One region of the Phyllobacterium sp. T2-21 genome, then DNA from elsewhere that is predicted to be linked to it. Evidence: riboswitches for the same ligand, from Rfam matches in the RefSeq annotation. Region 1 holds a riboswitch; each other region holds the start of a gene.
The links. Region 1 has a riboswitch for thiamine pyrophosphate ahead of thiC (phosphomethylpyrimidine synthase ThiC). Riboswitches for the same ligand answer to the same signal wherever they lie in the genome.
Positions count from the first base shown of each region.

Region 1 (2,259 bases):
CAGCGCGCAAGCAGGCACAGCGTGAAGGTCTGCTTCCTGGTCCGAAGAAGAAAGAACGCGTTGCCCGTCCAGGTGCCGCTACCAGCGATTTCAGCAACAACCGATAATCAATGACCGGAGTTTCCGGTCCTTGCAAAACGCGACAGAACCCGCACAGCGAGCCATGCTGGAGCGGGTTTCGTTTTGTGAAGACTCCGCCATAACTATCGTCTTCACATCGATATTACCCGGTTTCAAAAAAGTGCCTTCTTGTGCGCCGCATCACGCCGCGCCTATGCATGCTCCATACTATTCAAGCCTTATGGAGACCTTTCAATGGCACCCAAGCTCAACATCGTCCACGTCAGCACCCGTCCGGGCCGCGCCGGTCAGCCGGTTGCCAAGTGGTTCCATGACTTTGCCAGCCAGGACGGCCAGTTCGAGCCGGTTCTGATTGACCTGGCGGATCTCAACCTGCCGGTTTTCGACGAGCCCAACCACCCGCGTGCCCGGAAGTATGAACATGCGCACACGAAAAAGTGGAGCGCGCTGATCGAAGCGGGCGATGCGATCGTGTTCGTGACGCCGGAATATGACTATTTCGCTCCGCCGTCCCTGACCAATGCGATCATCTATCTCTGGCAGGAATGGAACTACAAGCCGGTCGGTTTCGTCAGCTATGGCGGCGTGTCGGGCGGCCTGCGCTCGGTCGAATCGGTCAAGGGCCTCATCGCAGGCCTGCGGATGGTTCCCATTCCCGAAGGCGTTCCCGTTCCGGCGTACCAGCAGTTCATCAACGATGAAGGCGTCTTCCAGGCCAATGAACTGGTGACCGCCAGCGCCAACACCATGATTGGCGAATTGCTCAAGTGGAGCAATGCTTTGAAGCCGCTGCGCGCGTACTGATCCGGTCAAGGCGCCCGGAATCGACGGGGCGCCACACACACGATTTTACCGATTCGCTTGACAAATGGCGGATCGGGCGTTCAATTCAAGACATTCACCAGGGGGGTCCCGACAAGGGGCTGAGATTCTGCTGGCTTTTGCAGCGCAGTGACCCGTTGAACCTGATCCAGTTCATACTGGCGTAGGGACGGTGCGAAAGTCATGCGAGTCAGCCTCGGCACATCCGTATCCGGATTCGCAATCTCTTTTCATCCTTCCGGCACAGAACTGGGTTTCCACGCTTGATTGCTTAGGAGCCTGATGATGACCGTAATTACCCCAACCGTTTCGGCAGGACCGCTGCCGGCCTCGATCAAAATATACAAACCCGGCCATATCCATCCGGATATCCGCGTGCCGTTGCGCCAGATATCGGTGCATCCGACAGCGGGCGAGCCGCCGGTGACGGTGTACGACGCGTCCGGGCCGTATACGGATGCCAACGCTGCCATTGACATCGCCAAGGGCCTGCCGCGCATCCGCGCAAGCTGGCTTGCCGGCCATGCCGACCTTGCCGCCTATGACGGCCGCCACGTCAAGCTGGAGGACAATGGCTTCGTCACCGGTGAACGGCTGACCCCTGAGTTCCCGGTGCGCAACCGGCCACTGCGGGCGAAGGGCGATAAAGCCGTGACGCAGCTCGCCTATGCCCGGGCGGGGATCATCACGCCGGAGATGGAATATGTGGCGATCCGTGAAAACCTTGGCCGCGACGCGGCGCGGGCGCAGCTGGAGCGCGACGGCAATTCCTTCGGCGCGTCGGTGCCGGATTATGTCACACCGGAATTCGTCCGCGAGGAGATTGCCCGGGGCAGGGCGATCATTCCGGCCAATGTCAACCATCCCGAACTCGAGCCGATGATCATCGGCCGCAACTTCCTGGTCAAGATCAACGCCAATATCGGCAACTCCGCAGTGACCTCCTCCATGGCCGAGGAAGTGGAAAAAATGGTATGGGCCATCCGCTGGGGTGCCGACACGGTGATGGACCTGTCGACCGGCCGCAACATCCACAATATCCGCGAATGGATCATCCGCAACGCCCCTGTGCCGATCGGCACCGTGCCGCTCTATCAGGCGCTGGAAAAGGTCGGCGGCATCGCCGAGGACCTGACATGGGAGGTCTATCGCGACACGCTGATCGAACAGGCGGAGCAGGGTGTCGATTATTTCACCATCCATGCGGGTGTTCGGTTGCATTACATCCCGCTGACCGTCGACCGCGTCACCGGCATCGTGTCGCGTGGCGGCTCGATCATGGCCAAGTGGTGCCTGCATCATCACCGGGAAAGTTTCCTCTACGAGCATTTCGAGGAAATCTGCGATATCTGCCGT
Region 1 covers NZ_AP027912.1:3,104,021-3,106,279, reverse strand. Annotated here, with positions in the region: gene rpsU (30S ribosomal protein S21) at 1-107, shown strand, start outside; gene ACZ5FP_RS15545 (NADPH-dependent FMN reductase) at 316-885, shown strand; TPP riboswitch at 975-1,091, shown strand; gene thiC (phosphomethylpyrimidine synthase ThiC) at 1,189-2,259, shown strand, end outside.

Region 2 (2,259 bases), 790 kb from region 1:
GATCACTTCGGTGGCGCCCAGCCGGTAGGCCTCGTTGAGTGCCAGTTCGCCGTCGGTCATGTCCTTGGCGGCCGGAAAAACCGAACGCGGCACATGCGCATAGCGTTCGGCAAGTTCAGGCGATGTCGAATCGAAATCGCCCAGCCACAACTCGGGTTCAACGCCCAGCGCCTGCGCATGGGCAATGCCGCCATCGGCGGCAAGAACGCGCGCCCCGGCAATGAGATGCCGGAGACGGTCGGTGACGTGAACGGTTCCACCAAGAAGAAGGACGAATTTGCTCATGCACCGGCCATAGCATGGCACAAGCCGGTCGCACAGGGCATCCGTGATTCGAGGTTAAACGAAGCGCCCGAGTGCAATCGCGGCCATGCCGGCAATCGCCACGCCGATGGCCAGAAACAGGCTCGGATAAAGCTCCGGGATGAATTTCTGCCGGCGCGGACGCAGGAGGATCGCCTTGCGGCGGGCGTTTTGGGAAGCCTGGTTCTGCTGCACCCTGACATGGGAATGATAAAAACCGTGACCACGAAACATGATTGACCCTTTCCATCGGAAAACAGCCGCACGGGATGTTTTCGCTGGGGACAATAGGCGCGCCAGTATCAGCTTTCGATTTGGCAGAACCGGCAAAACATAAAGATTTCATAAGCATCGACCGCTTGCACGGCTCCGGCCGAACCTCTATCCTTGTCACGCTCTAACGGGGTGCCGGTCGCATGGACCGGCTGAGAGGCGCACGGGGAAACCCTGCCAACCCGCGGAACCTGATCCGGTTTGTACCGGCGGAGGGATTAGACGCGGCAGATTTGCCGGCGCACCAATCCTTTTGAACACTGCTGATAGGAGGCGCCGATGCGGCCATTCGAGACTATTGTAAAAACAGCGGCCATGGTGACCGCTCTGTTCGCCGTCATTCCCCTTGGCACCGCGCATGCCGACGGCAAACTCACCGTCTACACCTATGAAAGCTTCACCGCCGAATGGGGCCCCGGCCCGAAGGTCAAGCAAGCCTTCGAAAAGCAATGTGCCTGCACTGTCGAATTCGTGGCGGTTGCCGATGGTGTTGCCCTGCTCAACCGGGTCAAGCTGGAAGGCGGGTCAACCAAGGCGGATGTGGTGCTCGGCCTCGACACCAACCTGACCTATGAGGCCAGGCAAACCGGCCTGTTTGCCCCCCATGGCATCGACACCTCCGCTGTGAGCATCCCCGGCGGCTACACCGATGATACCTTCGTTCCCTACGATTACGGCTATTTCGCCGTCATCTATGATTCCGAGAAGCTGAAGACCCCGCCGGAAAGCCTGAAGGAACTGGTCGAAGGCGACCCGAAGCAGAAGATCGTCATCGAAGACCCCCGCACCTCGACGCCCGGTCTCGGCCTGCTGCTCTGGGTCAAGTCGGTCTATGGCGACAAGGCCGGGGAAGCCTGGGCCAAGCTGAAAGACCGGGTGCTGACCGTCACGCCGGGCTGGTCGGAGGCCTATGGTCTCTTCACCAAGGGCGAAGCGCCGCTGGTGCTGTCCTACACGACGTCGCCGGCCTATCACCTGATCGCCGAGCGCGTGGACCGCTACAAGGCCATTTCGTTCAGCGAAGGCCATTACCTGCAGGTCGAAGTCGCTGCCCAGACCGTCAACGGGGCGAAAAACCCGCTCTCGGCGCAGTTTCTTGCCTTCATGACCAGCCCGGCGTTTCAGGATGCGATCCCTGAAAACAACTGGATGTATCCGGCTGCGAAAACCACCGACGCGCTGAACCCGGCCTTCGAAACCCTTGTTCAACCCGTCAAGACCCTGGCCTTCCCCTCCGAGGAGGTCGCCAAGAACCGTAAAGCCTGGATCGATGAGTGGCTCGCGGCCATGAGCCTGTAGCGTTGTGATTGCCATCCGCAGTTTCAGACCATGGGCGGGGGCATGCGCCCTCGCCTTTCTGGCGGCACTTGCGGGTGGCGCACTGCTCAGTCTCGCATCTGAAGCGCTGCGTGACGGCACGGAAGGTTTTGCCGCATTCGACAGCTATCTGTGGCGGGTGGCGCGGTTCACGCTGGTGCAGGCGCTCCTGTCCATGCTGCTTGCGGTTGCCCTTGCCATTCCACTCGCGCGCGCCTTGCATGAACATCCCGCCTTTCCCGGCCGCGCGCTGATTCTGCGCCTGTTTGCCCTGCCCTTGGCTTTGCCCGCGCTTGTTGCGGTGCTGGGCATCACCAGCATCTATGGCCGCAACGGCCTGCTGGCCTTTGCTTTCAGCAGCCTCGG
Region 2 covers NZ_AP027912.1:222,252-224,510, forward strand. Annotated here, with positions in the region: gene ACZ5FP_RS01155 (thiamine diphosphokinase) at 1-285, opposite strand, end outside; gene ACZ5FP_RS01160 (hypothetical protein) at 340-537, opposite strand; TPP riboswitch at 695-811, shown strand; gene thiB (thiamine ABC transporter substrate binding subunit) at 892-1,875, shown strand; gene thiP (thiamine/thiamine pyrophosphate ABC transporter permease) at 1,880-2,259, shown strand, end outside.
Region 2: linked by a shared signal. The riboswitch ahead of thiB (thiamine ABC transporter substrate binding subunit) and the one ahead of thiC (phosphomethylpyrimidine synthase ThiC) in region 1 are both predicted to bind thiamine pyrophosphate.

Region 3 (2,259 bases), 1.5 Mb from region 1:
AAGGGAACTTATTACAAAAGAATATCGGTAATGGTTGTCAGAGAAAATGGCGCAACGGAGGAAGTGGCAGCTCTTGAGTATACCAATGCCAGCCAGACCGACGGCAAGGGAACATCGGTACCGCCCGTAAATGCACAATCCCAAACGTTCTCATTGGGAAAGTTCAAGACCTTCTATTTTACCATGGTCGTCAAGAAGGACGGCTGCCCTGTCGGCAAAAAGAATGTCAACAAGAAATGTACGACTTCCACCAGTTCCAACGATCAGATAACGCCCACACCGGACAATTTGACGTTTCAACAGGAGAAGACACTCAAAGATAATGCGAATGCCTTCCTGGTTAGAAGTGACAGGGCAAACGACGCGTGGCGTCTGGCCCTCGATGGTGCTCAATCAACCACGGAAAAAGAAGGACCGCCGGTGATCATGAACGATCTCCTGAGTTGCGACGGTTCTACGAGAAGGCATGGCTGGGAAGATGGCGGCGGCGGTACACCAGACTTTGAGTATACGCTCAAAACCGGTTGTGCATTTGATTACTCAAAAATTCTGCTCACGCAGTAATTTCCAAATGCAAAGGCGGCGCGATTGACTTTAAGCCCCCGCCGCTCCATCATGACTTCATTCCGAGGGGGGCACTGTACAGTGCTGAGATAGCGTCGAGCTGGACCCTTGAACCTGATCCGGGTTATGCCGGCGTAGGAACGGGAATTGAGCATTCTTCACGCACTCTGCCTTGTCTTCGCACATATCCGGATCTCCACACGTTTGATGGAGTCCTGCAGATGCCGTTTTCGCTGAACCACCAATCGCCGAGTTTGTGACGGCCCGCCATGCGCATGCTCGTCCGCATCGCCGGAGCCCTGCTGGCTGTGCTTGCTTGCTGGCAGCTCGCTGTCTGGATGCTGCAGCCGCCGCGCTTCATCCTGCCCGGCCCCGGTTCTGTCATTGCCGCCCTGGTCGAGCAGCAGCATTATCTCCTGAGCAACGCCGCCATCACGGTGCTTGAAATCGTGCTCGGGCTGTTCTTCGGTGCCATGGCCGGAATCCTTGTTGCGCTTCTGGTGGCTGGCCTGCCGGGTTTCGGCCAGATCGTCTGGCCTCTCCTGCTGGTCCTGCAGGCGCTTCCGGTCTTTGCCATTGCGCCGCTGCTGGTTCTCTGGTTCGGCTTCGGCCTCGCGTCCAAGGTCGTCATGGCCAGCCTGATCATCTTCTTCCCCGTCGCCTCGTCCTTTGCCGATGCACTGCGCCGGACCAGTCAGGACCTGCTGGATGCCGCCGCCCTGACACAGGCTTCGCCGCTGGCGACGCTGTTCCTCATCCGTGTGCCCAGCGCCTTGCCCGGCCTCGGTTCGGGCCTGCGTGTTGCGGCGGTCTTTGCCCCCATTGGCGCGGTGATCGGCGAATGGGTCGGTGCCTCGCGCGGACTTGGCTTCGTCATGCTGCAGGCCAATGCCCGCATGCAGACCGATACGCTGTTTGCCGCCCTCATCATCCTCGCCGTTCTGACCATCGTTCTGCGTTTCCTCGTCGATGCCTTCGCCGCACGTCTCACGCCCTGGGTGCAGGCATCATGACCGCCCCGTTTTCCCGTCCCGTTGATAAAGGAATGCCCATGTTTCGCCGCCGCGCGTTTGCCCCCGCCATCATACTGTTGGCCGCCTTGTCTCTCCTCGCATCTCCCGCCGCGGCGGCAGACAAGCTGTCTGTCCTGCTGGAATGGTTCGTCAACCCCGACCATGCACCGCTGGTTGTTGCCCGCGAAAAGGGCTTCTTCAGCGAAGCCGGACTGGACGTGGATCTGATCCCGCCGGCCGATCCGGCAGCGCCGCCGCGCCTCGTGGCGGCCAAGCAGGCGGACATCGCCATCGGCTACCAGCCCAACCTCTATCTCAGCCATGACGAAGGCCTGCCGCTGGTTCGTTTCGGCACCCTGGTGGAGACGCCGCTCAACACGGTGACCGTCCTCGCCGATGGTCCGATCAAGAGCCTGAAGGACCTGAAGGGCAAAAAAGTCGGGTTCTCCGTGGCTGGTTTTGAGGATGCCATGCTTGGCGCGATGCTGAAATCCGAAGGCCTGAAGACGGGAGATGTCGAGCTGATCAATGTCAACTTCGCCCTGTCGGCATCGTTGATCGCCAATCAGGTGGATGCCACGGTGGGCGGCTACCGCAATTTCGAGCTGACGCAGATGGCGCAGGAAGGTCACAAGGGAACGGCATTCTTTCCCGAGGAGCATGGTGTTCCCGTCTATGACGA
Region 3 covers NZ_AP027912.1:903,211-905,469, forward strand. Annotated here, with positions in the region: gene ACZ5FP_RS04485 (TadE/TadG family type IV pilus assembly protein) at 1-564, shown strand, start outside; TPP riboswitch at 620-722, shown strand; gene ACZ5FP_RS04490 (ABC transporter permease) at 834-1,577, shown strand; gene ACZ5FP_RS04495 (ABC transporter substrate-binding protein) at 1,616-2,259, shown strand, end outside.
Region 3: linked by a shared signal. The riboswitch ahead of ACZ5FP_RS04490 (ABC transporter permease) and the one ahead of thiC (phosphomethylpyrimidine synthase ThiC) in region 1 are both predicted to bind thiamine pyrophosphate.